One region of the Streptomyces sp. SID5464 genome, then DNA from elsewhere that is predicted to be linked to it. Evidence: riboswitches for the same ligand, from Rfam matches in the RefSeq annotation. Region 1 holds a riboswitch; each other region holds the start of a gene.

What was found. Region 1 has a riboswitch for cyclic di-AMP ahead of GTY47_RS08670 (transglycosylase family protein). Riboswitches for the same ligand answer to the same signal wherever they lie in the genome.
Positions count from the first base shown of each region.
Region 2: another riboswitch for cyclic di-AMP. It lies ahead of GTY47_RS09685 (M23 family metallopeptidase); the one in region 1 lies ahead of GTY47_RS08670 (transglycosylase family protein).
Region 3: another riboswitch for cyclic di-AMP. It lies ahead of GTY47_RS35855 (LysM peptidoglycan-binding domain-containing protein); the one in region 1 lies ahead of GTY47_RS08670 (transglycosylase family protein).
Region 4: another riboswitch for cyclic di-AMP. It lies ahead of GTY47_RS06900 (C40 family peptidase); the one in region 1 lies ahead of GTY47_RS08670 (transglycosylase family protein).

Region 1 is NZ_WWIQ01000009.1:54,490-61,812, forward strand. It holds gene GTY47_RS08665 (transglycosylase family protein) at 1-905, shown strand, start outside; cyclic di-AMP (ydaO/yuaA leader) riboswitch at 1,134-1,314, shown strand; gene GTY47_RS08670 (transglycosylase family protein) at 1,319-1,999, shown strand; gene eno (phosphopyruvate hydratase) at 2,262-3,542, shown strand; gene GTY47_RS08680 (septum formation initiator family protein) at 3,658-4,134, shown strand; gene GTY47_RS08685 (DUF501 domain-containing protein) at 4,186-4,716, shown strand; gene GTY47_RS08690 (Ppx/GppA phosphatase family protein) at 4,713-5,654, shown strand; gene GTY47_RS08695 (NAD(P)/FAD-dependent oxidoreductase) at 6,076-7,323, shown strand, end outside.
Region 2 is NZ_WWIQ01000009.1:296,220-303,542, reverse strand. It holds gene GTY47_RS09710 (DUF5998 family protein) at 1-533, opposite strand, end outside; gene GTY47_RS09705 (bifunctional GNAT family N-acetyltransferase/acetate--CoA ligase family protein) at 585-3,410, opposite strand; gene GTY47_RS09695 (HPr family phosphocarrier protein) at 3,589-3,870, shown strand; gene GTY47_RS09690 (GntR family transcriptional regulator) at 4,010-4,705, opposite strand; gene GTY47_RS09685 (M23 family metallopeptidase) at 4,893-5,678, opposite strand; cyclic di-AMP (ydaO/yuaA leader) riboswitch at 5,692-5,855, opposite strand; gene GTY47_RS09680 (pitrilysin family protein) at 6,048-7,323, opposite strand, start outside.
Region 3 is NZ_WWIQ01000074.1:19,628-26,950, forward strand. It holds gene GTY47_RS35835 (ABC transporter permease) at 1-435, opposite strand, end outside; gene GTY47_RS35840 (ABC transporter ATP-binding protein) at 422-1,408, opposite strand; gene GTY47_RS35845 (outer membrane lipoprotein carrier protein LolA) at 1,435-2,676, opposite strand; gene GTY47_RS35850 (polyprenyl synthetase family protein) at 2,908-3,918, opposite strand; cyclic di-AMP (ydaO/yuaA leader) riboswitch at 4,421-4,595, shown strand; gene GTY47_RS35855 (LysM peptidoglycan-binding domain-containing protein) at 4,601-5,368, shown strand; gene GTY47_RS35860 (Cof-type HAD-IIB family hydrolase) at 5,332-6,180, opposite strand; gene GTY47_RS35865 (GNAT family N-acetyltransferase) at 6,367-7,323, shown strand, end outside.
Region 4 is NZ_WWIQ01000007.1:55,245-62,567, reverse strand. It holds gene GTY47_RS06920 (response regulator transcription factor) at 1-736, shown strand, start outside; gene GTY47_RS06915 (C40 family peptidase) at 753-1,823, opposite strand; gene GTY47_RS06910 (hypothetical protein) at 2,248-2,601, shown strand; gene GTY47_RS06905 (membrane protein) at 2,579-3,592, opposite strand; gene GTY47_RS06900 (C40 family peptidase) at 3,670-4,839, opposite strand; cyclic di-AMP (ydaO/yuaA leader) riboswitch at 4,848-5,021, opposite strand; gene pcrA (DNA helicase PcrA) at 5,312-7,323, shown strand, end outside.

The sequences.
Region 1 (7,323 bases):
CCGACGGCACGACCTGGGACCGGGTCGCGGACTGCGAGACCGGCGGCGCCTGGAGCCAGAACAGCGGCAACGGATACTTCGGCGGCCTCGCGTTGTCCCAGGAGGACTGGGAGAACCACGGCGGTCTCGACTACGCCCCGAGCGCCGACCTGGCCAGCCGCTCCCAGCAGATAGCCGTGGCCGAGAGAATCCTCGCCGACCAGGGGGTCGGTGCGTGGCGCACCTGCGGGCTGCTCTCCGGCCTCCAGCAGGACAAGGACTCGGGCACGTCCGACTCGTCCAGCTCCTCCGACTCGTCCGCTCCGACGGACTCACCCGGACTGCTCGACTCCTCCGAGTCATCCGAGTCGTCCGGGTCATCCTCTTCGTCTTCTTCGCCCTCTTCGTCGTCTCCGTCCCCATCGTCGTCCCCTGACGGGCAGTCGACCTCGGAGGGTGACACCGCCAAGTCCGACAAGTCATCCGATTCTGCCGATTCCTCGACGCGGGACCAGTCGCAGGACCAGGAGTCCGGCAGCTCCCCGTCGACCGCCGCCGAGAGTGACGAACCCGACAAGTCCCGGCAGGGCGACGGCTCTTCGGCGCTCTCCGGAACCGGAACCGACAGCGCCTCCGGCCGCCACCGCGGCCCCAGCGCCGACGAGGACACCGGGGCCGAGGACGGCCGTACGTCCGGAGCCGCCGGACGGCACGCCTCGCGCGGCGGCGAGGCCTCTCGGGAGGCGACGGACGGCTCCTACACCGTCCGCCCCGGCGACAGCCTCTGGTCCATCGCGAACTCCCTTGACCTCAGCGGCGGGTGGCACGCGCTCTACGCCGGGAACGAGACGGCCGTCGGCGCCGACCCGAACCTCATCCGCCCCGGTCAGAAGCTCACGGTAAGGGTCGAAGCGGACGACGAGTAGCCGGTGGGGCAGTCCGGAAACGGCGGCGGAAGTCACCCCGAAACCGTGCGAGTTCACGTCACCGTTCGCGCCGAATGTCCCTTATAAGCGCGGTGAGAGATAGATCTCAGAAGCCCTGATCGTCTTTGAAATTCCGCGGATCGCGTGTCTACGGTCATGACCGCTCGCCACCGCGAGCCCCGGCTGCCGCAACGCCGAATCCTGCCAGCGGCCGCACGGGAACAGTCGTCGCGTCAAGCGCCGTAGGCAGGAGCGGGGGACCCAAGGTAAGTGCCGGGCCCGGCGGTTGAGGCAACTCGACGGCAGGGCTCCGGCTTGGGGTGAAGCCGTGTCCCGGGAGGGACGCGGCCGGGCAACTCAACCGGCCCGAACCCGACAGCTCACCTCGCAGGCGTCGGTGAGGGGATCTCTCCATGCTGTTTTCCGGCAAGGGCACGCACCGCCGTCCGTCCAAGGCCTCTCGGGTCATCGCCATCGCCGGTGTCACCGGTGCCGCCGTCGCCGCCCCGCTGATGGCGGCCGGCAACGCCTCCGCCGCCACCGCCTCCGAGTGGGACGCCGTCGCCCAGTGCGAGTCCGGCGGCAACTGGTCCATCAACACCGGCAACGGCTACTACGGCGGTCTGCAGTTCTCCGCCTCCACCTGGTCCGGCTACGGCGGCACCAAGTACGCCTCCACCGCCGACCAGGCCACCAAGGAGCAGCAGATCGAGATCGCCGAGAAGGTCCTCGCGAGCCAGGGCAAGGGTGCCTGGCCGGTCTGCGGCAAGGGTCTGTCGAGCGCCGGCTACAGCGGCGGCTCCGCGCAGAGCAGCGGTTCCACGGAGACCCGCCAGACCGAGCAGCAGCCGGCCTCCCGCTCCGAGGAGCGCCCGGCGCAGACCCAGAAGAGCCAGAAGACCGTCACCACCCCGACCGGCAAGAAGGTCAAGAAGGGTGACGGCGAGTACAAGGTCGTCAAGGGCGACACCCTCAGCTCGATCGCGACCGAGCACAAGGTCAAGGGCGGCTGGGAGAAGCTGTTCGAGCTGAACAAGGACATCATCACGGACGCCAACCTGATCTACCCGGGCCAGCAGCTGCACCTGAAGTAAGCGGCGGCCCCCCGGTCCCCACGGGCCCCCGCCCCGGTGCGTCGTCCCCCGTACGCACCGGGGCGGGGTTTTTTCTGCCGGTCTTTGCGATCCGGCTTTGTTCCGTTCGGAAACAATTTACTCTCGGTTCTGTCCATGGGGTGGGCGACCCGGTGGCCGATCGCCCGGAGCCGGTTAGGCTCATGTCGCGAGCCACCGCGGCCCGCGCCTCGCCGGGTCCACGCGGCCCGCGTACCCGCGTCACATGAAGAAGGAGATGCTCGTGCCGTCCATCGACGTCGTCGTAGCCCGGGAAATCCTGGACTCCCGAGGCAACCCCACGGTCGAGGTCGAGGTCGGCCTCGACGACGGCAGCACCGGTCGTGCCGCCGTCCCGTCCGGCGCCTCCACGGGCGCCTTCGAGGCCATCGAGCTGCGCGACGGCGACTCGAACCGCTACCTCGGCAAGGGTGTGGAGAAGGCCGTCCTCGCGGTCATCGAGCAGATCGGCCCGGAGCTGGTCGGCTACGACGCCACCGAGCAGCGCCTGATCGACCAGGCGATGTTCGACCTGGACGCCACCGACAACAAGGGCTCCCTCGGCGCCAACGCCATCCTCGGCGTCTCGCTCGCCGTCGCCCACGCCGCCTCCGAGGCCAGCGACCTGCCGCTGTTCCGCTACCTGGGCGGCCCGAACGCGCACCTGCTGCCGGTGCCGATGATGAACATCCTGAACGGCGGCTCGCACGCCGACTCCAACGTGGACATCCAGGAGTTCATGATCGCCCCGATCGGCGCGGAGTCCTTCTCCGAGGCCCTGCGCTGGGGCGCCGAGGTCTACCACACGCTGAAGAAGGTCCTGAAGTCCAAGGGCCTGGCCACCGGCCTCGGCGACGAGGGCGGCTTCGCCCCGAACCTCGGCTCCAACCGCGAGGCCCTCGACCTCATCCTCGAGGCGATCAACGAGGCCGGCTACACCCCCGGCGAGCAGATCGCCCTCGCCCTCGACGTCGCCGCGTCCGAGTTCTACAAGGACGGCGTCTACACCTTCGAGGGCAAGGAGCGCTCGGCGGCCGAGATGACCGAGTACTACGCGGAGCTCGTCGACGCGTACCCGCTCGTCTCCATCGAGGACCCGCTGTTCGAGGACGACTGGGAGGGCTGGAAGACCATCACCGACAAGCTCGGTGACAAGGTCCAGCTCGTCGGCGACGACCTGTTCGTCACCAACCCCGAGCGCCTGGCCCGCGGCATCGAGGAGGGCGCGGCCAACGCGCTCCTGGTCAAGGTCAACCAGATCGGTTCGCTCACCGAGACCCTGGACGCCGTCGAGCTGGCCCAGCGCAACGGCTTCAAGTGCATGATGTCCCACCGCTCCGGCGAGACCGAGGACGTCACCATCGCCGACCTGGCCGTCGCCACCAACTGCGGCCAGATCAAGACCGGCGCCCCGGCCCGCTCCGAGCGCGTCGCCAAGTACAACCAGCTGCTGCGCATCGAGGAGATCCTCGACGACGCGGCGGTGTACGCCGGCCGCAGCGCCTTCCCGCGCTTCAAGGGCTGATCGCCGAAAGGCCCGACCCGTAAGAGGCAGCGTCGTACGTACGTCCCCGTACTCGGTCCCGTACCGTGTCCGGGGACGTACGCGCGTATGACGGCGGAGCGGGAGGCGGACAGACATGGCCGTGAAGGACCGGGACCGGTTCTCCACCGCGACCAGGATCCGGTTGCTCGGTGAGCAGACCGCGGCCCGGGTCTACCGCTCCCAGACCAAGCGCCAGGCCCGCCGCTCCCGGCTGACCGGCCGGGCCGCGCTGCTCGCCCTGGTGATGTGCTCGCTGATCGTGGCTCTGGCCTACCCCATGCGGGAGTACGTCTCGCAGCGCGCCGAGATCGACGACCTCCAGCGTGAACAGCAGCAGGCCCGGCAGCGCGTCGAACGGCTGCGCGACCAGAAGGCGCGCTGGCAGGACGACGCGTACGCGGAGCAGCAGATCCGGCAGCGGTTGCACTACGTCATGCCGGGGGAGACGGGGTTCATCGTCGTCGACCCGCACGCGGCGGAGCAGTCGCACGCCGACCTCGGGGCGGCCGACCGCCCCTGGTACTCGAACGTCTGGGACGGGGTCGACAAGGCCGACGCCTCCGACCGGTGACCCGGACCCCAGCCAGTGACCTGAACCCAGAAAGACAGCCTGAACACAGTCATGGAAACGCCCCCGCCGACCACCCCGCGCACCGAGCCCACCGACGCGGACGTCGAGGCCTTCAAGCAGCAGCTCGGCCGGCCCCCGCGCGGCCTGCGCGCGATCGCGCACCGGTGCCCGTGCGGGCAGCCCGACGTCGTCGAGACGGCCCCCCGGCTGCCCGACGGCACGCCCTTCCCCACGCTGTACTACCTGACGTGCCCGAAGGCGAACTCGGCCATCGGCACGCTGGAGGCGAACGGCGTGATGAAGGAGATGACCGAGCGGCTGGCCTCGGACCCGGAGCTTGCGGCGGCGTACCGGGCGGCCCACGAGGACTACATCAGGCGCCGTGACGAGATCGAGGAGCTGAAGGACTTCCCGAGCGCGGGCGGCATGCCGGACCGGGTGAAGTGCCTGCACGTGCTGGTGGCGCACTCGCTGGCCGCGGGGCCGGGAGTGAACCCGCTGGGCGACGAGGCCCTCGCCATGCTGCCCGAGTGGTGGCGCAAGGGCGCCTGCGTGACGACCGCCGAGGAGGACGCCCAGTGACCCGTGTCGCCGCTGTGGACTGCGGTACGAACTCCATCCGGCTCCTGGTCGCCGACGCCGACCCCGGGACCGGCGAGCTGACCGACCTGGACCGCCGTATGACGATCGTCCGGCTCGGGCAGGGCGTCGACCGCACCGGCCGGCTCGCCCCCGAGGCGCTCCAGCGGACCTTCGCGGCCTGCCGCGAGTACGCCGGGATCATCAAGGAGCACGGGGCGGAGCGGCTGCGGTTCGTGGCCACCTCCGCCTCCCGGGACGCCGAGAACCGGGACGAGTTCGTGCGCGGCGTGCTGGACATCCTGGGCGTCGAGCCCGAGGTGATCTCCGGGGACCAGGAGGCCGAGTTCTCCTTCACCGGCGCCACCAAGGAGCTCGCCGGGCGCGACCACCTGCCCAAGCCCTACCTCGTCGTGGACATCGGCGGCGGCTCGACCGAGTTCGTCGTCGGCGACGACCAGGTGCGCGCGGCCCGCTCGGTGGACATCGGCTGTGTCCGCATGACCGAGCGGCACCTGGTCCGGGACGGGGTGGTGAGCGACCCGCCCACGGAGCAGCAGATCGCGGCCATGCGGGCGGACATCGAGGCCGCCCTCGACCTGGCCGAGGAGACGGTCCCGCTGCGTGAGGCCCGCACGCTGGTCGGCCTGGCCGGGTCCGTGACGACCGTGTCGGCGATCGCCCAGGAGCTGCCCGAGTACGACTCGGCCGCCATCCACCACTCCCGTGTCTCCCACGACCGGGTCCGCGAGATCACCGAGTGGCTGCTGCGCTCCACGCACGCCGAGCGCGCGGCGGTGCCCTCCATGCACCCGGGCCGGGTCGACGTGATCGGGGCGGGGGCCCTCGTACTGCTGTCGATCATGGAGCGGATCGGCGCGGAGGAGGTCGTGGTCAGCGAGCACGACATCCTCGACGGCATCGCGTGGTCGGTCGCGTAGCCCGCTTCTGAGCAGGCATGGATCACGAATGAGCGCGTCCCGGGGGGTTCGGGCGACCCCCCGGCGACAGCCCGCCGGAAAAGTTCGTGAAGTTCTTCACAAGGAATTCGGCCCTCCCGGGCGATCGGAGGGGCCCCGTTGACCCGTCCGGGGGCTGAACAGGCCTTTGAACATGTTCAGAAGCATGGTATGGAGGTGTCCACCGAGGTGCTCGAAGCGGCACCCCGGGAGGGCCTCACGGAGGCTCCTCGGGTGCAGAGAGGCAGCTCACGCGGCATTGACAACGGTCAGGGGTGCACAAAGGAGCCCGGTTGTCACCATGACATGGATCACGCGGGCCGCGGAGGATAACACACCCCCCACCCGAGCTTGTGAAGGGGCGCACGAGCCACCCCCCTGAAGCGGGTGGATACTCGATGGCATGAGCACCACGGAGCGTCCCAGGATCCTCGTAGTAGGCGGTGGGTACGTAGGCCTGTACGCAGCTCGGCGCATCCTCAAGAAGATGCGTTACGGAGAGGCGACCGTCACGGTCGTCGACCCCCGGTCGTACATGACCTACCAGCCCTTCCTCCCCGAAGCCGCCGCCGGCAACATCTCCCCGCGCCACGTCGTCGTCCCGCTGCGACGCGTGCTGCCGAAGGCGGAGGTCCTCACCGGCCGGGTCACCAGCATCGACCAGGACCGCAAGGTCGCCTCGATCGCCCCGCTCGTCGGCGAGGCGTACGAGCTGCCCTTCGACTACCTGGTCGTCGCGCTCGGCGCGGTCTCCCGCACCTTCCCGATCCCCGGCCTCGCCGAGCAGGGCATCGGCATGAAGGGCATCGAGGAGGCCATCGGCCTGCGCAACCACGTCCTCGAGCAGCTCGACAAGGCCGACTCCACCACCGACGAGGAGATCCGCCGCAAGGCGCTCACCTTCGTCTTCGTGGGCGGCGGCTTCGCCGGTGCGGAGACCATCGGCGAGGTCGAGGACATGGCCAGGGACGCGGCGAAGTACTACAAGAACGTGTCCCGTGAGGACATGCGCTTCATCCTCGTCGACGCCGCCGACAAGATCCTCCCCGAGGTCGGCCCCAAGCTCGGCAAGTACGGCAAGGAGCACCTCGAGGGCCGCGGTGTCGAGGTCTACCTGTCCACCTCCATGGACTCCTGCGTCGACGGCCACGTGGTGCTGAAGAACGGCCTCGAGGTCGACTCCAACACGATCGTCTGGACCGCCGGCGTCAAGCCCAACCCGGTCCTCTCCCGCTACGGCCTGCCCCTCGGGCCCCGCGGCCACGTCGACTGCGAGACCACCCTCCAGGTCAAGGGCACGGACTACATCTGGGCCGCGGGCGACAACGCCCAGGTCCCGGACCTCGTCGGCCGCAAGGCGGGCAACGAGAACGCCTGGTGCCCGCCGAACGCGCAGCACGCGCTGCGTCAGGCCCGCGTCCTCGGCGACAACGTCCTGTCCGGCATGCGGGGCTTCCCGCAGAAGGACTACTCCCACGCCAACAAGGGCGCGGTGGCCGGTCTCGGCCTCCACAAGGGCGTGGCGATGATCGTCATGGGCAAGATGAAGATCAAGCTCAAGGGCCGTCTCGCCTGGTACATGCACCGTGGCTACCACGGTCTGGCGATGCCGACCTGGAACCGCAAGATCCGCGTCTTCGCCGACTGGACG
Region 2 (7,323 bases), 240 kb from region 1:
TGGCGCACGGTCTCCGGTCCGTCCCCCGCCTCGCTGACGCGCAGGCTGAGGTCGTCCGCCGTCGAGTTGCCGGTGTAGCCGTGGTCCGCCTCGCAGTTGGGGTCGCCGCAGGCGGCCGGCTCCAGGTCGATGCGGGAGACGGCGCCCCAGCCGATGGTGAGGACGACCTCACGGGGCAGGGTGCCCGGCGCGTACGACTCGGGGTTGGCGACCACGCGGCTGACCACGATCGACGAGATCCGGCTCAGCTTCACGGACTCCGTCGACGTCGTGGCGTACGGCGTCGGGGAGGTGCTGTCGGCGGCCTGTTCGTCGGTGTGGCTGACGATGAAGCGGTGGTCCGTGAGGACCAGCACCGTCACGTGCCGCCGCACCTCGTTCTGGTCGAACGTCGTCTCCTGGTGGACCAGGTACGACCGGATGGGATCGCCGCCCACGGCGGCCTCCACCGCCTCGGCCACGAGGGCCGGGTAGTAGCCGCTGCGCTCGATCGCCGCCCGCAGCCCCTGGGTCGTCGTACTGGTCTTGGCCATGACGCCCATCCTACGGGGGACCACTGACTGCGAGGCACCGCTCGCCCCCTGTCAGTACGCGGGGAGCGTCCTCGGGCCGAGATCGTCGCGGGCGGGCGGAGGCGCGAGGCGGACGGAGGCGCCCAGGACGCTCAGGCCGTGCGAGGCGACGACCACCGGCTCCAGGGTGACCGCGACGACCTCCGGGTGGTCGTCGACCAGCCGGGACACCCGCAGCAGCAGCTCCTCCAGGGCGCGGGTGTCGGCCGGTGCGGAGCCGCGCCAGCCGAACAGCAGGGGTGCGGTGCGGATCGAGCGCACCAGTGAGGTCGCCTCCTTGTCGGTGACCGGGATCAGCCGGTGGGCCGTGTCCCCGAGCAGCTGCGAGGCGGCCCCGGCGAGCCCGAAGGAGAGCACGGCTCCGGCGGCGGGGTCGATGACGGCCCGTACGACGACGTCCACGCCGCGCGGCGCCATCCGCTGCACGACGGGGCGCAGCTCCTCCGGTGCCCCGAACAGTTCGGTCAACTCGGTATATGACCTGCGCAGTTGGTCCTCGTCCGCGAGGTCGAGGCGGACGCCGCCCAGGTCGGCGCGGTGCCGCAGGTGCGGGGCGGTGGCCTTGAGGGCGACGGGGTAGCCGAGGGTGCGGGCGGCCTCGGCGGCGGCGTCGGGCGTCGGGGCGGGCAGGGCGCGGTGGACGTGGATGCCGTAGTGGCCGAGCAGGTCGCAGGTCTCTGCCGCGCCGAGCGTGAGTCCCTGCCCGCGCGCGAGGAGCCCGTCGATCAGCGTGGCGGCGCCCTTCTCGTCGATGTCCTCGTACTCGGGCACCTTGCCGGGGTCGGCGGCGTCGCGCCGCCACTGCGCGTAGGTGACGGCTTGCGCGAGGGCACGCACGGCACGTTCGGCGGCGGGGTAGGCGGGGATGAGGTGCTCGCCCTCAGGAGGTTCTCCCGGGGGCGTCGGGCGGGGGGTGGTCCGGGGGGCGCCGGGCCGGGCTTGTGGCGGGCTGTCCGCGTCGGCCTGCGGTGCCGTGCTCGCCGCCGCCGACAGCGCCTCCGCCAGGCCGCCCAGCTCCACGTGCACCACCAGGACCGGTTTGGCCGGGGCGGCGGCCGCCGCGGAGCGCAGCGCGTCGGCGAGGGCCGCGTCCGCGACCGAGCCCTCCCCCACCGCCGGTATGGCGGTGACGACCACCGCGTCGCACCGGTCGTCGGCCAGCGCCCGCGACAGGGCCGTGTGGAAGTCCGCGGCGGAGGCCGCCGTGGTCAGGTCCCGCGGGGGGTGCGGCCGCAGCCCCTCGGCGAGACACGCGTCGTAGGTGAGCAGCCCGAGCGACTCGGAGTTGCCGAGGATCGCCACCCGGGGCCCGGCCGGCAGCGGCTGGCGCGCGAGGAGCAGTCCGGCGTCCACCAGCTCGGTGATGGTGTCGACCCGGATGACGCCGGCCTGCCGCAGCAGCGCGGAGACGGTCGCGTGCGGCAGCCGGGTCGCCCGTACGGCGTGCCCCTGGGGCGCGGCCGCGTGCCGGGCGCCCTGGACCACGACCAGTGGCTTCGCCGCGGCCGTCCGGCGGGCGAGGCGGGTGAACTTGCGGGGATTGCCGATGGACTCCAGGTACATGAGGACGACGTCCGTGTCGGGGTCCTCGTACCAGTACTGGAGGACGTCGTTGCCGGAGACGTCGGCCCGGTTGCCGGAGGAGACGAAGGTGGAGACGCCGGTCACGCCAGTGACGCCGCCGCCGCGCCGGTGCAGCCGGGACAGCAGGGCGATGCCGATGGCGCCGGACTGGGCGAACAGGCCGATCCGGCCCGGGCGCGGCGTCTCGGGCGCGAGGGAGGCGTTGAGCCGTACGCGCGGGGAGGTGTTGATGATGCCGAAGGCGTTCGGCCCGATGATCCGCATGCCGTACGTGCGCGCGTGCCGCACGAGTGCGCGCTGGCGTTCGCGCCCCTCGCTGCCGCTCTCGGCGTATCCGGCGGAGACCACGACCAGCCCCTGCACGCCGTGTTCGCCGCACTCGGTGACGACCTCGGGCACGTGTTCGGCCGGCACGGCGACGACGGCGAGGTCGACCGGGCCGTCGATGTCCTGCACCGAGCGGTGGGCGGGGACCCCGTCGAGTTCCTTCTGTCCCTCGGGCAGTGCCCTGTTCACAGCGTAGAGGCGGCCGGTGTACCCGGCGTCGCGGATGTTGCCGAGGACGCTGCGGCCCACGCCGCCCGGGGCGCGCCCGGCTCCGATGACGGCGACCGAGCCGGGCGCGAGCAGTCGCTGCACGGACCGGGCCTCGGCACGGTGCTCGCGCGCGTACTGGACGGCGAGGGAGCGGTCGGTGGGTTCGAGGTCGAACTCCAGACGGACGACGCCGTCCTCGAAGCTGCGCTTCTGGGTGTACCCGGCGTCCGTGAACACCTTGATCATCTTGTTGTTGGCGGGCAGCACCTCGGCGGCGAAGCGGCGGATGCCGCGTTCGCGGGCGACGGCGGCGATGTGCTCGAGGAGAGCGGAGGCGACGCCCCGGCCCTGGTGGGCGTCCTGCACCAGGAAGGCGACCTCGGCCTCGTCGGCCGGTGCGGACGCGGGCGTTCCGTCCGCGCCGATCCGGTCGTAGCGTACGGTGGCGATGAACTCGCCGCCGACTGTGGCCGCGAGTCCCACCCGGTCCACAAAGTCGTGGTGCGTGAAGCGGTGGACGTCCTTGGCGGACAGGCGAGGGTACGGCGCGAAGAAGCGGTAGTACTTCGACTCGTCGGAGACCTGCTCGTAGAAGCTGACCAGGCGCTCGGCGTCATCAACGGTGATGGGCCGGATGCGCGCGGTGCCACCGTCGCGCAGCACCACGTCGGCTTCCCAGTGGGCGGGATACTCGTGCCGGTCCGGCGAGGTCTGCATGGGCCCCAGAGTACGGCTAGCGTCCGACAGCGGCGCGAGGCAGTCTGTGGAGGGCGTCAGTCGGGTCGAGGCCGCGATCCGACGGCACCCCGGGGCGGTACGTCAGGACCGCTCCGGCGCAGCTTCACGGTATGGGAAACTGGTCTAGACAACCCTGAAAACTGAAGGGCAGCAACACATGGCTGAGCGCCGCGTCAACGTCGGCTGGGCCGAGGGCCTCCACGCCCGCCCCGCCTCCATCTTCGTCCGAGCCGCCACGGCCGCAGGCGTCCCGGTGACGATCGCCAAGGCAGACGGCAACCCCGTCAACGCGGCCTCCATGCTGGCCGTCCTCGGCCTCGGCGCCCAGGGCGGCGAGGAGATCGTCCTCGCCTCCGACGCCGAGGGTGCGGACGCCGCCCTGGACCGGCTGGCGAAGCTGGTCTCCGAGGGCCTCGAGGAACTGCCCGAGACCGTCTGAGTGCGCATCTCCGAAGGGCTCGCCCGAATTCATCGGGCGAGCCCTTCGCCATTCCGGTTCGCGGGACGTGGAATTCCCGTTGACGGGCAGCAGAAATAATCCCCCGCGAATTTCCTGCTCTTTGTATACGGCTCCCGTGTTAATGCCGCAGGCTCGCCGTGTTTACGGGATGTTGCGAGTTCCTCACACGCTCGGCCCGCTCCCCGGCGGAACCGAAACGCAACCGGTGCGCGGCCGTCGCGCGCTCGGTGTGCAGCGCCGTGACCGCCCGCGCGCGCTCGCTGTCCCCGCGCGCCACCGCGTCCACGATCGCGCCGTGCTCGGTCCAGGACTCCACCGGCCCGGCCGGCGCCTCGACGGTGTACATCCAGGCGATCTTGTGGCGGAGCTGGGTGAGCATCGAGGTCAGCGCGGGGCTGCCGGAGGCCTGCGCGAGCGTCTCGTGGAACCAGCCGCCCAGGGAGCGCAGGTCGTCGCTGTTGCCCCGGCGGGCGCGCTCCTGGCCGAGCCGGACCAGCCCGCGCAGGACCTTCAGATGGGCCTCGGTGCGGCGCTGGGCGGCGCGGGCCGCGCCGAGCGGCTCCAGCAGCAGCCGCATCTCCAGCAGGTCGGCGGCCTCCTGCTCGGTGGGTTCGGCGACGCACGCGCCCGCGTGCCGCCGGGTCACCACGAAACCCTCGGCCTCCAGGGTGCGCAGGGCTTCCCGGACGGGGACGCGCGAGACGCCGTAGCGGCGGGCGAGGAGTTCCTCGGTCAGCCGGCTGCCGCGCTCGTAGACACCCGCGACGATGTCGTCCCGGATGGCCGTGCACACCGAGTGCGCGGGAATACGCATGACCGACCTCCGTTTAATCCCCGTGAAACGTCGACGAGTGACGCGTGTTCCGTGACTCTATTGCAATGAGCCGGAATTTCCGACGGGGGACCGGAATCCATGGATATTTTTTGGACAGCCGGGCGTCACAAACGCCGAAAGCCCCGGCTCGGGGAGCCGGGGCCTCGGGAAGCGGAGTGGTACGCCGTCAGACGTTCACACCGTGCGAGCGGAGGTAGGCGACGGGGTCGATGTCGGAGCCGTACTCGGGGCTGGTACGGGCCTCGAAGTGCAGGTGCGGTCCGGTGACGTTGCCGGTCGCGCCGGACAGGCCGATCTGCTGGCCGGGGGTGACCCGCTGGCCCACCGAGACGCTGATGGACGACAGGTGGCCGTACTGGGTGTACGTGCCGTCGTTCATCTTGATCACGATCTGGTTGCCGTAGGAGCCGCCCCAGCCGGCCTCGACGACCGTGCCCATGCCGACCGCGTGGACGGGAGTGCCGCTGGCGGCGTGGAAGTCGACGCCGGTGTGGCTGCCGGAGGACCACAGCCCGCTGCTGGCCCGGTAGCCGGTGGAGACGTACGAGCCGGAGATCGGGGGCACGAAAGTGTTGAGGCGCTTGCGCTCGGCCTCGCGGGCGGCGCGCTCCTTGGCCTCGCGCGCCTTCTCGGCCGCCTCCTTGGCCTCCTTGGCCGCCTCGGCGGCCCGCTCGCGGGCGGCCTCCTCGGCCTTCTTCTTGGCGGCGGCCTCCTCGGCGGCCTGCTTCTGGGCGGCGGCCTGGGCGTCGATCTGCTGGGCCACGGTGTCGCCCATGGTGACGACGGGGGTGAGGCCGGTCTGCTCGACGGCGGGCTCTGCGGCGAAGGCCGGGGCGGCCACGGTGCCGATGACACCGGTGGTGGCGAGGGCCGCGACGCCCGCCGCGCGGGCCGTGCCGCGCTGCATCCGGCTGGGACGACGATGCTTCCCGGTGGCGCGGGTGAACGCCATGGAGTGCCTGGTCCTTTCCTTCCTTCTCGCCTACCGGGTTAGCTGACGGGTTCGGAGCAGGAAGGTCTCCTACGGACCCCCTCGCGGCTCGCTCGGGCGTCCGATTCACCCCAGGGACTGCGGTGGGTCCCCGGCTCCCCTGGCTCGCGCCGTACGGGGACTCGGCGATGACTGTCCGGTGCCGCGGGTGCGGCGCACTGCCTGACGAACAGCCCGGACGACGCTAAGCGGGGCCACTTTCAATTCCCAAACGGATCCCGGCTTTTGTAGCGCATCCCACAGGGCAGACAGGCAACCTCCATATCAATTCGGGCATAAAGGGGCCCTGGTGCCTTGGAAGACAACCAGGGCCCCTGCGCGCGCGGGCCGCTACTCGGCTGCCACGACGGAGACTTCGCCGATGCCCAGGGCCTCGACCGGGCCCTTGATCTGCGCCGCGTCACCGACGAGCACGGTCACCAGACGGTCCACCGGGAAGGCGCTGACGGCCGCCGCGGTGGCCTCCACGGTGCCGGTCGCGGCGAGCTGCCGGTACAGGGTGGCCTGGTAGTCGTCGGGCAGATGCTGCTCGACCTGGTCGGCCAGCGTGCTCGCGACGGCCGCCGCCGTCTCGTACTTCAGCGGCGCCACGCCGACCAGGTTCTGCACGGCGACGTCCCGCTCGGCGTCGGTCAGCCCCTCGGCGGCGAGGGTGCGCAGCACCGTCCAGAGGTCCTGGAGGGCGGGGCCGGTGTTGGGAGTGTCCACGGAGCCGCTGATGGCGAGCATCGCGGCACCGGTCCCGTCCGGGGCGGACCTGAGGACCTGGCCGAACGCCCGCACCCCGTAGGTGTAGCCCTTCTCCTCGCGCAGGACGCGGTCCAGGCGGGAGGTGAGGGTGCCGCCGAGGCAGTACGTGCCGAGCACCTGCGCGGGCCACACGCGGTCGTGCCGGTCCGGGCCGATCCGGCCGATCAGCAGCTGCGTCTGGACGGCGCCGGGGCGGTCCACGATGACGACCCGGCCCGTGTCGTCGGCGGTCACCGGCGGCACCGGGCGCGGCTCGGCCGCCGAGCCCGTCCAGGCGCCCAGCGTGTCGCCGAGCAGGGCGTCGAGGTCGATGCCGGTGAGGTCGCCGACGACCACGGCGGTGGCCGTGGCGGGCCTGACGTGCCGCTCGTAGAAGGCGCGTACGGCCGCGGAGTCGATCGCGGCGACCGTCTCCTCGGTGCCCTGGCGGGGCCGCGACATGCGCGAGTCCGCCGGGAACAGCTCCTTGGAGAGTTCCTTGGCGGCACGGCGGGCGGGGTTGGCCAGCTCGTGCGGAATCTCGTCGAGGCGGTTGCGGACCAGCCGCTCGACCTCGCTGTCCGCGAACGCGGGCGCCCTGAGGGCGTCGGCGATCAGGCCGAGCCCCTTGGCGAGCCGGGAGGCCGGCACCTCCAGACTGAGCCGGACGCCGGGGTGGTCGGCGTGCGCGTCGAGGGTGGCGCCCGCGCGCTCCAACTCGGCGGCGAAGTCCTCGGCGGAGTGCTTGTCGGTGCCCTCGGAGAAGGCCCGGGCCATGATCGTGGCCACGCCGTCGAGGCCGGCCGGTTCGGCGTCCAGGGGCGCGTGCAGCAGCACCTCCACGGCGACGACCTGCTGGCCGGGGCGGTGGCAGCGC
Region 3 (7,323 bases), on a different contig from region 1:
GGCCAGGCAGAAGATGACGACGGTCGCGTACTTGGTGAGCAGCAGACGGGTGCGGCCGGCCGGGGCGACCAGCAGGTAGCGGAGCGTGCCGGCGTTCGCCTCGCCGGCGATCGCGTCGCCCGCGACGACACCGATCGCCATCGGCAGGAAGAACGGGAGGGTGGCGGCCAGCGCGGTGAAGACGAGGAACAGGCCGTTGTTCGTGATCTGCGAGATGAAGGCCGGTCCCCCGCCCCCACCACCGCCGGGCGACGAACCGTCACTCGTCTCCATCTTGACGGCGATGCCGACCAGGACGGGCACGCCCGCCAGCACGGCCAGCAGCGCGAGGGTGCGCCAGCGCCGGAAAGTGGTGGTGAGCTCGCTGCGCAGCAGCCCGAAGGTCCACAGCGGGCTCACCGGCCGTACGGCCCGTGCGGCTTCAGCCTGCGACATCGAAACCCTCCCCGGTCAGCGCCACGAACGCGTCCTCCAGCGAGGCCCGTCGGACCGTGAATCCGCGGACGCGCACACCGGCCGTGACCAGCGCGGCGTTCACCTCGGCGAGGTCGCGGTCCGGTGGTTCGCCGGTCACCCGGTCCGCCGTGACGACGACGTCGCCGACGCCCTGCTCCTTCAGCACCCGGGCCGCCTCGGCCGGATCCGGCGTGGTCACCACCAGCCGACCGCGCGCCCCGGCGGACAGCTCGGCGACCGCGCCCTGCGTGATCAGACGGCCCTGCGTCATCACGGCCGCGTGCGTGCAGACCTGCTCGATCTCGTCGAGCAGGTGGGAGGAGAGGAACACGGTCGTGCCGTCCGAGGCCAGCTCCCGTATCAGGGTGCGGATCTCGCGCATGCCCTGCGGGTCGAGGCCATTGGTCGGCTCGTCGAGCACGAGCAGCCGGCGCGGCTGGAGCAGCGCGGCCGCGAGGCCCAGGCGCTGCTTCATGCCCAGCGAGTACGCCTTGGCCTTCTTGCCCGCGGCGGCCGTCAGGCCCACCCGGTCCAGCGCGGCGGCGACCCGGGCCTTCCGGGTGCGCGGATCGGCGGCCGGGTCGGCGGAGTCGTACCGGACGAGGTTGTCGCGGCCGGAGAGGAAGCCGTACAGGGCCGGCCCCTCGATGAGGGCGCCGACGTGCGGCAGCACGGCGCGGGTGGCCCGGGGCATGGGCTGTCCGAGCACCGTTGCCGTGCCGGAGGTGGGCTCGATGAGGCCCATCAGCATGCGGATGGTGGTGGTCTTGCCGGAGCCGTTGGGGCCGAGGAAGCCGAAGACACTGCCCGCCGGGACGGTCAGGTCGAGGCCGTCGACGGCGAGTTGTCCGCCACGGTAGCGCTTGGTGAGCGCGCGGGTGGCGATGACCGGTTCCCCGGACTCGGCCTGCGCGTCGCTGTGCTCCGGCTCCGCGGCGGACGGTTCGCCCATCGGCTCCCTCGTTCTCTCGAAAGGACTTACTTCCCGGCGTCGGCCGCCTTCACCAGCGCGTCCTTGGTGACCATGCCCACGTAGACCTTGCCGTCGTCCGTGATCAGGGCGTTGACCAGGCGGGTGGAGAAGACCGTGCCGGAGCCGAACTTGCCGGCGACCTTGTCGCCGAGCGAGTTCACGAAGCCGCCGAGGTCGCCGCCGGCCTTGCCGGAGGGCACGCCGTGGCCGCCGGTGTCGAAGGTGGCTATGGAGCTCCAGCCCTCGCCGATGGTCTTCATGCCGTCGAGGCCCTTGCCGAGGTGCTCCTCGGCCCTGGGGGCGTGCTCGCGCGGCCCGCCCTTCTCGAAGCCCTTGCCGAAGTCCTTGTCGGAGCCCTTGCCGGCGTCCTTCTCCTCGGTGACCTTCGCGCCCTTGGGCGGGGTGAAGTCGAAGGTCGACGCGGCCGGCTTGCCGAAGGTGACCTGGGTGAAGCCCGCGTCGACGACGGCGGCGCCGCCGCTCGCCGGGGTCAGCGTGAACTTCAGCGGCATGCCGGTCTTCGCGTCCACGGCCACGGTGACCGCGCCGACCGTCGAGCCGGACTGCTTGGGCTTGATGACCAGCTTGTAGGCGTCCCGGCCGGCGACCTGGGCGGTGCCGTCCACGCTCACGGAGGTCGTGTCGTCGGTGGCCTTCAGGGCCTCCTCGGCGAAGTCCTTGGGCGTGGCCGGCGGCTGCTGGTCCTTCCCGCGCTCCGGGCTGTCGGAGGCGGTGCCGTGGTAGACCTCGTTCGACTTGCTGTCGTAGCCCCAGACGTCCTTGCCGTTGTGGATGATGCTGTACTCGGCGGCGTTCTCCAGCAGCGACAGCTTCTGCTTGTCCGGGCCGTCGGCCGCGACACGCAGGGTGTGCGTGCCGGAGGCCAGTTCCGTGAGCTTGGCCGTCGGATCGGCGGAGGAGCCGCCCCGGTCCCGGCTCGCGGCACCGGACATCAGGCTGCTCTCCAGCCCGCCGAGGTCCGGCAGGCCGAGGTCCGTGCTGATCTTCACGGTGCCGGACAGCTGCTGGACGTCCGACTTGGCGATCTTCTCGATGAGCTGCTGTGCGGTGATCTTCGGGAGGTCGGGGTCACCGGAGTCGGCGAGTGCGGGGACCAGCCCGATCGTCGCGGCCGCCACCCCCACCACCGTGACCGGGACGACGTACCGCGCGGCCTTGCGCCGCCCGGAGCGCTGCTCGTCGACCTCCCCGGCGGTCGTGCTGTCGTCGGATGCGTACGGTGCCATGTGTGCCCTACCTCCGTGATCGGCGGCGGCTGTCCGTGTCGTACACGCACTCGTCCCTGAGCCGCCATTCTCACCCGAACTGGTGAGGAGTGGTGTTTTCCGTGGTGACCATCTGACCAAATCGGCCAGGGAAATACGTCAGACCCCGGGCTCAACTCCACGTACTGCTGCGGTATGACACGAGAGCGCGGCTTCTCCCCCGACCCGTAGGGGTCGTACGGGAAGGACCGGCTAACCGGCCCGGTGCACCACCGCGTCGGACAGCTCCACCAGCGCCGTCTTCGCGGCGCACTCGGGCAGCGGGGCCAGCGCCGAGCGGGCGTCCTGGGCGTAGCGGACGGTGTCCCGCCGGGCCTGTTCCAGCGCGGGGTGGGCCCGCAGCAGGCGCAGGGCCTCGGCGTGCCGGTCGTCGTCGGTGAGGTCGGAGTCCAGCAGCTCGCACAGGGCGATGTCGTCCGCGAGCCCGAGCCGGGCCGCGCGCTCGCGCAGCCGCAGCACCGGCAGCGTGGGGATGCCCTCGCGCAGGTCGGTGCCGGGCGTCTTGCCGGACTCGTGGGAGTCGGAGGCGATGTCCAGGACGTCGTCCGCGAGCTGGAAGGCGACGCCGAGCCGCTCGCCGTACTGGGTCAGCACGTCCACGACCGTGTCGTCGGCGCCGGACATCATCGCGCCGAACCGGCACGACACCGCCACCAGCGAGCCGGTCTTGCCGCCCAGCACGTCCAGGTAGTGCTCGACCGGGTCGCGGCCGTCCTGCGGTCCGGCCGTCTCCAGGATCTGCCCGGTCACCAGCCGCTCGAACGCCTCGGCCTGCACCCGCACCGCCTCCGGGCCGAGGTCGGCCAGGATGTGCGAGGCGCGGGCGAAGAGGAAGTCGCCGGTGAGGACCGCGACGGAGTTGCCCCAGCGGGCGTTCGCACTCGCCACCCCGCGCCGCACGGCGGCCTCGTCCATCACGTCGTCGTGGTACAGCGTGGCGAGGTGGGTCAGCTCCACGACGACGGCCGACGGCACGATCCCGGGCGCGTACCGGTCGCCGAACTGGGCGGAGAGCATCACGAGCAGCGGACGGAACCGCTTGCCGCCGGCCCGGACCAGGTGCTGGGCGGCCTCCGTGATGAAGGGCACCTCACTCTTGGTGGCCTCGAGCAAGCCTTCCTCGACAGCCGCCAACCCGGCCTGGACATCGGCTTCCAGAGCCTGGTCCCGCACGCTCAGCCCGAACGGCCCGACGTCGGTCACGAGGGGTCTCCTGTCTGCTGGTGTCTGCCGGTGATTACGCGGTTTGTCGATAGGTCGCTGCCATCACTCGAGTCAGCGTATCCGGTCACGTTTCGATCACCACCAGCGCCCAGGGTTACAGGCCGGGTGGTATCCGATCACGACCGCTATGTTTTCGATCAGCTCATAAGAGCAGACATTTATCGACTTACCGGGAGGTAGCGAACTATGCACGATTTGCCGTAATGAGTAAGCGAATTCCCCTTGATGGAAATTGCCCCACGGACTCGTGATCAGTGAGTTCAATCACGTCTTCCCCCGCGACACCCCACTCCGACAGCGCCCCGTACCCCCTTCCGGTGAACGCGAGTTGAGCCTTGGCTTCCGCAAAGGATCAAGTACCTCATTCCCCCCTGACCAAGGTCAACCACCTCGATATGTGACTCCGGCGCTTGTTCCCGACATGTGCTCTCGCATACGTTCCGGGCCTGTCCGGCGGACGCCGAATCCTGCCGCCGCCCGGACTCCCCACAACCGACTCACTCACGCAGGGCAGGAGCGGGGGACCCAGGTAAGTCGCCGGTCCGCGCAGCGGAACGGCTCGGGGTGAAGCCGCGTACGGCACACAGCGCCGTAGGCGGCCGGGCACCTCCCGGCCCGAACCCGACAGCTCACCTCGCAGGCGCCGGAGAGGAACATCGCCATGCCCCGAGGCAAGCACCGTCGCCCCAGAACCAGCCAGATCACCCGTCGCGTCGTGGCCGCCGGCACCGGCGGAGCGGCACTCACCCTCCCGCTGCTCGGCGCGACGCACGCCAGCGCCGCCGAGCCGGCCCAGAGCGCAGAGTCCGTGTCGCAGGCGGCCCAGCCCGCCAAGTCCCTCACGTACACCGTCACCAAGGGCGACACGCTCTACCGCATAGCGGAAAAATACGACGTGTCGGGCGGCTGGAAGCAGCTCTACAAGGACAACCGCGCCGCCGTCGGCGACAACCCGAAGCTGATCCACCCGGGTCTGAAGCTGAAGGTGAAGACGGCCAAGGCGGACGCCGTGAAGAAGACGGCGACCAAGGCCTCCGCCCCCGCCAAGCCGGCCGCGAAGCCCGCCGGTGGCGTCGCCCAGGCCACCCAGGCCTCGGCGAAGACCTACGCCAACAACCTGGACGGCTGGATCCGCGAGGCGCTGGACATCATGGCGCAGAAGGGGATTCCGGGTTCGTACGACGGCATCTACCGCAACGTCATGCGGGAGTCGTCCGGCAACCCCCTGGCGATCAACAACTGGGACTCGAACGCCGCCGCCGGCACCCCGTCCAAGGGTCTCCTCCAGACCATCGACCCGACCTTCCAGGCCTACCACGTGGACGGCACGTCGTGGGACCCGTTCGACCCGGTCGCCAACATCACGGCGGCCTGCAACTACGCGGCGGCCCGCTACGGCTCGATCGACAACGTCAACGGCCCGTACTGAGCCGTCCCGCCCAGCAGTCGTTCGAGGACGACGGCGATGCCGTCGTCCTCGTTCGACAGGGTGATCTCGTCGGCCACGGCCTTGAGTTCGGGATGGGCGTTGGCCATGGCGACGCCGTGGGCGGCCCAGTCGAACATCGGGATGTCGTTGGGCATGTCCCCGAAGGCGACGGTGTCCGCCGGCCGCAGCCCCAGGTGCTCGGCGGCCAGCGCCAGGCCCGTCGCCTTGGTGATCCCGCACGGCTGGAGTTCGACCGTGCCGGGCCCCGACATGGTCACCGTCGCCAGTGAACCGACCACCGACCGGGCCGTCGCCGCCAACTCGTCGTCCGTCAGGTAGGGGTGGCGCAGCAGCACCTTGCTGATGGGCTCGCCCCACAGCTCGTCGCGCCGGTCGACCCGTACCGCCGGCAGGGTCGGGTGCGGCATGAGATAGCCCGGCTCGATGAGCGTGAGCCCGTCGACCCCGTCCTGGTCGACCGCGGCGTACACCTGCCCCACCTCGGCCTCGATCTTGCCGAGGGCGGTCTCCGCCAGCTCCCGGTCCAGGGTGATGGACCACAGCAGCCGGTCCGCGCCGGCGTCGTACACCTGCGCGCCCTGCCCGCACACCGCGAGCCCCGTGCAGCCGAGGTCGTCCAGGAGCGGCCGCACTCTCGGCGCCGGCCGGCCCGTCACCACGAGGTGCTGGGCACCGGCGTCCGCCACCCGCGCGAGCGCGGCGAGGGACCGGTCGGACAGGGTGTCGTCGCCGCGCAGCAGCGTCCCGTCCAGGTCGGTGGCGATGAGTGAATATGCGATGGGTGCGGCCATGATCAGAGAATACGGACAGCGCGCCCTTTCGTTTCATCGCGCGGCGGGCGCCGATTGCCCGGTTGAAGGCCTCTGCACCAGTTGGCAACAACATGGTCCGCTACCTACCGTCGAGGCCGTCTCGGGCGGTACCTTCCAAGTGTCCAGGGGGGACTTGATCGGGGGGTCGGGTTGAGCAGTGGACGTGTGCGTGTGGCTGGGCCCGGGGAACTCGGCGAGGGGGAGAAGGAGCGTTGGCGCGCGCTGCGCGCGGCGGCGGAGACACCGCGCAACCCCTTCATGGAACCGGAGTTCACCGAAGCCGTCGGCCTGGTGAGGCCCCAGGCGCGGGTCGCGGTGGTGTACGAGGGGCTGGAGCCGGCCGGCTTCCTGCCCCATGAGCGGGGCCCGTTGGGGCAGGGCCGGGCGATCGGGCTGGGCGTCTCGGACGCGCAGGGCGCGATCCTGCGGCCCGGCCTGCGTCTGGACACGGGCGAACTGCTGCGGGGCTGCTCGCTGTCCAGCTTCGCCTTCGACAACCTGGAGGCCGAGCAGCGGCTGTTCGTCCGGTACGCGGCCGAGGAGCACGCCACCTACGTCATCGACGTGGAGAAGGGCTACGAGACGTACGAGTCGGTGCTGCGCGCCCAGTCGCCGAAGTTCCTGAAGACCACCCTGGCCAAGGAGCGCAGGCTGGGCCGGCAGGTCGGCGAGCTGCGGTTCGTGTTCGACGAGCGCGAGCCGGCCGCGCTGCGCACGCTCATGGGATGGAAGTCGGCGCAGTACCGCAGGACGGGCCGCCGGGACCGGTTCGCCCAGGAGTGGATCACACGGCTCGTGGGGCGGCTGGCCGAGACCCGGGCGCCGGAGTGCAGCGGCACGCTGTCCGTGCTGTACGCCGGCCAGCGCCCGCTGGCCGCGCACTTCGGGCTGCGCTCGGCGTCGGTCCTGGCCTGCTGGTTCCCGGCCTACGACCCGGAGTGCGCGAAGTACTCGCCGGGTCTGGTGCTGCACCTGCGCATGGCCGAGGCGGCGGCCGCCGAGGGCATCGGCATGCTCGATCTGGGGCGGGGCGCGGCCGAGTACAAGGACGCGTTGAAGACGGGCGAACTGCCCGTGTACGAGGGTGCGGTGACGCGCCCGGGGGTGGGCGCGGCGCTGCAC
Region 4 (7,323 bases), on a different contig from region 1:
CCCGACCGAGGCGAACGGTACGGCGGGATCGGCGGAGGCGGCCGGGCCCGCGGAGTCGGACGGCGGTACCGGCGGTCGCCGTGTGCGCGTGGTCCTCGTCGACGACCACCGCATGTTCCGTACGGGGGTCCAGGCCGAGATCGGGCAGACCGAGCAGACCGGTGTCGAGGTCGTCGGCGAGGCCGCGGACGTCGACCAGGCGGTCACGGTCATCACCGCGACCCGGCCCGAGGTGGTCCTCCTCGACGTGCACCTGCCCGGTGGCGGCGGTGTCGAAGTGCTCCGCCGCTGCGCCGCGTTGATGGGCGACGCCGAGCAGCCCGTCCGTTTCCTCGCGCTCTCCGTGTCGGACGCCGCTGAGGACGTGATCGGCGTGATCCGCGGCGGTGCCCGCGGGTACGTCACCAAGACGATCACCGGCACGGACCTCGTGGACTCCATCTTCCGTGTCCAGGAGGGCGACGCGGTCTTCTCCCCGCGGCTGGCCGGGTTCGTCCTCGACGCCTTCGCCTCCACGGACGCGCCGCCGGTCGACGAGGACCTGGACCGTCTTACCCAGCGCGAGCGCGAGGTGCTGCGGCTCATCGCCCGGGGATACGCGTACAAGGAGATCGCCAAGCAGCTGTTCATCTCCGTGAAGACGGTCGAGTCGCATGTCTCGGCGGTCCTCCGCAAGCTCCAGCTCTCCAACCGGCACGAGCTGACGCGCTGGGCGACGGCTCGCCGGTTGGTCTGACCCGGCACCGCCCCGGTCAGACCACCCGGGTGGCGCCCGTGAACGGCATCTCGTCGAGCGGGGCGACCCGGACCGGGGCGGAGGGGTTCGGGGCGTGGATCATCCGGCCGTTGCCGACATAGATGCCGACGTGACTGATGCCGGCGTAGAAGAACACCAGGTCCCCGGGGAGCAGTTCGGAGCGGGCGACGCGGCGGCCCGCGTCGATCTGGGAGTACGTCGTGCGGGGCAGGGAGACGCCCGCGGAGCGGTACGCGGCCTGGATGAGGCCCGAGCAGTCGAAGGCGTTCGGGCCGGTCGCGCCCCAGACGTAGGGGCTGCCGAGCTTCTGGTAGGCGTAGGACACGGCGGCGGCCGCGCGGGAGTTGGGCGCCTGCGCGCTGCTGCCGGCTCCGGGGGCGGTCAGGCTGTCACGCGCACCCGTGGAGGAGCGTGAGGCACGGTCCGTGCCCCTCGTGTCGCCGATGAGGGCACGTTCCTGCGCGGTCAGCCGGGACAGCAGCTGACGCGCGGTGCCCAGCTTGCCGGTGATCGTCTTCTTGTGCCGTCTCAGCTCCGTCTGCCGCGATCTCAGGGAGGTCAGCTCGATGTGGGCGGCCCCGCGCAGCTGCTCGATCTCCCGGAGCTGCCGGCGTACGCGCGAGACATCGGCCCGCTGCCGGTTGCCGGCCCGCTCGACGAACTCGGCGTTGTCGAGGTACCGGTCGGGGTCGTCGGACAGGACGAGCTGGAGCGCGGGGTCCAGGCCGCCCCCGCGGTACTGGGCGGCGGCGACCGAACCCAGTGCCTCACGGGCGGAGTTGAGCCGTTCCTCCTTGCGTGCCGCCTGGTCCTGGAGGTTTTTCAGCCGCTTTCCGGCCGCCTCGGCCTTCTCCTTCGCGCCGTTGTACTTCTCGGTGGCGACCTCCGCCTCCTGGTACAGCTCGTCCACCTTGGCCTTGACCTGGCCGGGGGTGAGCTCGGGTTCGGCGTGTCCGGTGCCGTCGAGGCCCGTCGCGGTCGCCGCGCCCGCGAGGGCGATCGTGGCGGCCGTACGGGCCTTGTTGCCGCTCGCGGAGCGCTGGCGGGGCTTGCGGTGCGCTGCCACCTGGGGGGCCACGTCCTTTCCTGCGACCGCCGACGGGTGCGTACGGCCGCCAGGGGGAGCGGACGGGCGGCCTGCGCGTCCGGCGGCGGCCCGCACAGGGGAAGCGGACCGCCGCCGGACCTTTTCGGCGGTGGTGTCCGACTGCCGCCCCTGGCCCGGGCGGCGGTGGGGAGCCGGGCACCTGGTGGAGGACGCTAAACCTCGCCGCGGCGGCCCGGTGGCGGGTGCGCGGAAGTGTCCCGAGAGGACCGGTGGTGACCGTATGCGACCGTGATCCCATCTCGCCGCCGTCGAATTAACTCAGCGTGATGACCGATGCGCCGAATCATGGGCGCGAGGCGGCGGGCGGGTGCTATGGGCGCATATGTGCATCCGAAGGGCCGGTGTCGGGCGGCTGTGGAGCCCCTGATTAGGCTCCGGCCTCATGGACGTACTCATCCACCTCTTCGTCGGCCTCCACATCATCGGCATCGCATCCCTGCTGGGCGGTTTCCTCACCCAGATGAAGGCGATGGGCGAGGGCACCGCCCGCTACACCCCCGCGATGCTGCACGGCGCGCTGACGATGCTGGTCACCGGTGTGATCCTGGTCGGCCTCAACCAGGCCGACGACCAGTCCGTGAACAACATCAAGATCGGCGTCAAACTGGCCCTGCTGATCGTGATCCTCGGCCTCGTCTACGTGAAACGGGACGACGAGAAGGTGGACAAGGGCCTGTTCGGCCTGGTCGGGGCGCTGACCACCGCGAACGTCTTCATCGCCGTGCTCTGGACCTGACCCGGCCGGGCACGACGCGGGCCCGGGCCGAGGCGGCCGTCCAGGCGGTACCCCCGAGCCACGCGGCCACCGCGACCCACAGCAGTACCTCTCCCAGGCCGTCGAGCCAGGAGACGTCGAGGGCGGCGGCGACGGCCAGTGCCGCCGCCGCCGTCTTGGCCCAGGTGAACACGGTCGCCCAGCGGCGGATGTCGGTGCGGGGCCGGGGCCGCAGGAGCTCGGCGGCGAGCAGGACGGCGCAGCAGGCCAGTGTGAGCACGAGCAGCACGACGGTCACATGGCGCAGGATGCCGCGGTCGTCGACGTTCCACAGGTACAGGTGCGCGCTGTCGGCGCTGATCAGCCGTGCCCCGGCCAGCGCCGAGATGGCGAGCGCCCCGCCCGCGAGCCAGTGGTCGCCGCGCCCCTCGGCCACCTGCCGCACGTCGAAACGGGCCAGGGCGAGGACGTACAGCACGAGCCCCAGCCAGAACAGCACCAGCGCCGCGTGGGCGAGCCAGGCCGCCGACTCGGCAGCGGCGAGCGTGGCGCCGAGCACGGCGAGCCCCTGCGTGGCCGTGCAGCGCGCGAACACCGTCCCCGGTCTGCGCCGCTCCCCGTCCTGCGCGGGGATGGCCAGCGGCACGGGCCAGAGCAGCACGGCAAGCACCAGCAGGGCCGCGGCCGTAGCCTGCGAGCCGGCCGCCGAGAAGCCCGCGCCCAGGACGGCCGTCGCCGCCACGGTGATGAGAGCGGCCGTCGCCATGGTGTCCACGAGGCCCGGCACCCGCGCGTACGCCCGCCCTCTCGTGCCGGCCGGCAGCAGCCGCAGGGTGAAGTCCGCGGCGAGCACCAGCCAGGCGGCGCAGGCCAGGCCGAGGGCGACACGGGAGAGGACGGCGTACCCCGCCAGATCGATACCGACCGACAGGGTGCCGGTCGCCAGCACGGCAGCGCCGGCGGACGGCGCACGCTGCGCCCACCAGTCGGTGGAGGGGGAGGGGCCCGGCATGGGCCCGATGCTAGGAGGCGCCGCGCGCGATATGAGCGGGGCACGCGCGCGGGCGCCTCAAAAACGCGCGAGCGCCCTCAGGCCGGCCGCACCACGCTGTGGATGGCCGACTCGCCGTCGTAGTAGATCGACTCCTCGCGCACGTAGGTGCCGGGCTTCGGGGCGTGGATCATCATGCCGTTGCCGATGTAGATGCCGACGTGGGTGACGTCGTCGTAGAAGAAGACCAGGTCACCGGGCTGGGCGTCGGTCAGAGAGACCGTGGTGCCGGCGTTGACCTGGTCGTAGGTCGTGCGCGGCAGGGTGACGCCCGCGGCCTTCCAGGCGGCCTGGGTGAGGCCGGAGCAGTCGTAGGAGCCGGGGCCGACGGCGCCCCAGACGTACGGCTTGCCGATCTGGGCGCGGGCGAAGGCGAGCGCCTTCTCGGCCTTGGTGGCGTACGAGGAGTCGGCGGGGGCCGTCGAGGAGGACGAGCCGGAGCCCGCCGACGCGGAACCGCTGTCCTGCTGCTGGGCGGCCTCCTCCTGCGCCTTCTGCTGCGCGGCCTGCTGCCGGGCCAGCTCGTCGGCCTTGCGGGCGGCCTCCTGCTGCTTCTCCCTCTCGATCGCCGCGAGCCGCGCCTTCTCCTCGGCGGTCAGCTTCGACAGCAGTTCGCGCGCGTCGGCGAGCTTCCGCTGGACGGTGGCCTTGGCCGTCTTCAGGTCGCCCTGCGTCTCGGTGAGCGTCTCGAGGCTCTCGGTGGCCTCCTGGCGCTTCTTCATCGTCTCGGACTGCTGCGTGACGTAGTCGTCGACCGCGACCTTCTGGCGGCCGGTCATCCGGTTCATCAGCTGGGTCTGGTCGAAGTAGTCCTGCGGGGTGTCCGCGAGCAGGAACGTCGCCGTGTCCGGGGCGGAGGCGCCGGTGCGGTACTGGGCGGCGGCGAAGGAACCGAGTTCCTCCCGTGCCTCGTTGAGCTTCTGGGTGCGCTTGGCGACGTCGTCGAGGAGGGTGTCGACGCGCTTGCGCTGCTTGGTGGTCTTCTCCTTGGCCGAGTTGTACTTGTCGGTCGCCGACTCGGCCTGGCGGTACAGGTCGTCGACCTTCTTCTCGACTTCCTCGAGACTCGGCTTGTCGTCGGCCTCGGGGGCGGCGTTGGCCGACTGGGACAGCAGGGCCACGGAGGTGAGGGCCGCCGTTGCGAGGGCGGGGGTCCGTATGCCTGCGACGCGCGTACCAGCGGGACGCGACTTGCGGTGCGACGCCAAGGGAGGCGACTCCTTCCATGCTCCGCCTACCGGGTTAGCTGTCGGGTTCGGGCGGGTACATCGGAAGGGTTGCCCTACGGCCATCTCCGCGAAGGGAGTCGGGCCGATTCACCCCGGAGTTCTCGGTTGGGTCCCCGGCTCCGGCTGCCGCTGCGGCACACCGGACTCGGCGGAGGCCGCGCGGCCCGGCGACGTTCGCCGGTGGGGGTCGTGCGGCCTGCCCGCACGGTAGCCAACTCGTGTGGCCCTTGTGAAGGTTGATGGGTGATATGCCCGATACATTTTCGTGACCTTGTCCCGGAGCGTCGCCGAGCGTGATCGGTCGAGGGGGGTTGGTCACGAGTCGTCCATAATCATGACGGTCATAGCAGGCTGTGATCATGCGGGGATGCACGGTGACGAGGGGGGCGTTCGGGCGATGTTCTCAGGGCGGCGGCGGGCTGTCAGTGGGGCGCCCTAGACTCGGAGAGCGATGAGCAGCCTCTTTGACGACAGCTTCCTGGCGGACCTCCAGGCCCAGCGGGGCCCCGCGGACGAGCCCCCGCCGCCACCCGAGGACGATCACGTGCCGGAGCCGGTTCCGGACGATCTGTTCGGCGGGAAGTTCGACGTGCCCCCGGACAGGGACGCGTACTACCGCGACGGCGCCCCGCGCCCGGTGGTGGACACCGCCGCCCTCCTGGAGGGGCTGAACGACAACCAGCGCGCCGCCGTCGTGCACTCAGGTTCCCCGCTGCTCATCGTGGCCGGCGCCGGCTCCGGCAAGACCCGCGTGCTCACGCACCGCATCGCCCACCTGCTCGCCGAGCGGGGCGTGCACCCGGGCCAGATCCTCGCGATCACCTTCACCAACAAGGCCGCGGGCGAGATGAAGGAGCGCGTCGAGCAGCTCGTCGGCCCGCGGGCGAACGCGATGTGGGTGATGACCTTCCACAGCGCGTGTGTGCGCATCCTGCGGCGCGAGAGCAAGAAGCTCGGCTTCACGTCCTCCTTCTCGATCTACGACGCCGCCGACTCCAAGCGGCTGATGGCCCTGGTCTGCCGCGACCTGGACCTCGACCCCAAGCGCTTCCCGCCCAAGTCCTTCAGCGCCAAGATCAGCAACCTGAAGAACGAGCTGATCGACGAGGAGGACTTCGCAGCCCAGGCCTCCGACGGCTTCGAGAAGACCCTCGCCCAGGCCTACGCGATGTACCAGTCACGGCTGCGCGAGGCGAACGCCCTCGACTTCGACGACCTGATCATGACGACGGTCAACCTGCTGCGCGCCTTCCCCGACGTCGCCGAGCACTACCGCCGCCGCTTCCGGCACGTCCTGGTGGACGAGTACCAGGACACCAACCACGCGCAGTACGCCCTGGTCCGCGAGCTGGTCGGCACCTCCGAGCACCCTGTCGACGTGCCGCCCGAGGCCGAGATCCCGCCCGCCGAGCTGTGCGTCGTGGGTGACGCCGACCAGTCGATCTACGCCTTCCGCGGCGCGACGATCCGCAACATCCTCCAGTTCGAGGAGGACTACCCGGACGCGACGACGATCCTCCTGGAGCAGAACTACCGCTCCACCCAGACGATCCTCAGCGCGGCCAACGCGGTCATCGAGCGCAACGAGTCCCGGCGTCCCAAGAACCTCTGGACCAACGCGGGCACGGGCGCGCAGATCACCGGCTACGTCGCCGACACCGAGCACGACGAGGCGCAGTTCGTCGCCGACGAGATAGACCGGCTCACGGACGCCGGCGAGGCGAAGGCCGGCGACGTCGCCGTGTTCTACCGCACCAACGCCCAGTCCCGTGTCTTCGAAGAGGTCTTCATCCGCGTCGGCCTGCCCTACAAGGTCGTCGGCGGTGTCCGCTTCTACGAGCGCAAGGAGGTCCGGGACGTCCTGGCCTACCTGCGCGTGCTGGCCAACCCGGAGGACTCGGTGCCGCTGCGCCGGATCCTCAACGTCCCCAAGCGGGGCATCGGCGACCGCGCCGAGGCGATGATCGGCGCCCTCGCCCAGCGGGAGAAGATCAGCTTCCCGCAGGCGCTGAAGCGCGTCGACGAGGCGTACGGCATGGCCGCGCGCTCCACCAACGCCGTCAAGCGGTTCAACACGCTGATGGAGGATCTCCGCACGATCGTCGAGTCCGGCGCCGGACCGGCCACGGTGCTGGAGGCCGTCCTGGAACGCACCGGGTACCTCGCCGAGTTGCAGGCCTCCACCGACCCGCAGGACGAGACCCGGATCGAGAACCTCCAGGAACTCGCCGCCGTCGCCATGGAGTTCGAGCAGGAGCGCGGCGAAGAGGAGCGGGGCACGCTGTCCGACTTCCTCGAACAGGTCGCCCTGGTCGCCGACTCCGACCAGATCCCCGACGAGGAGGACGGCGACGGCGTCATCACGCTGATGACCCTGCACACCGCCAAGGGCCTGGAGTTCCCGGTCGTCTTCCTGACCGGCATGGAGGACGGCGTCTTCCCGCACATGCGCGCCCTCGGCCA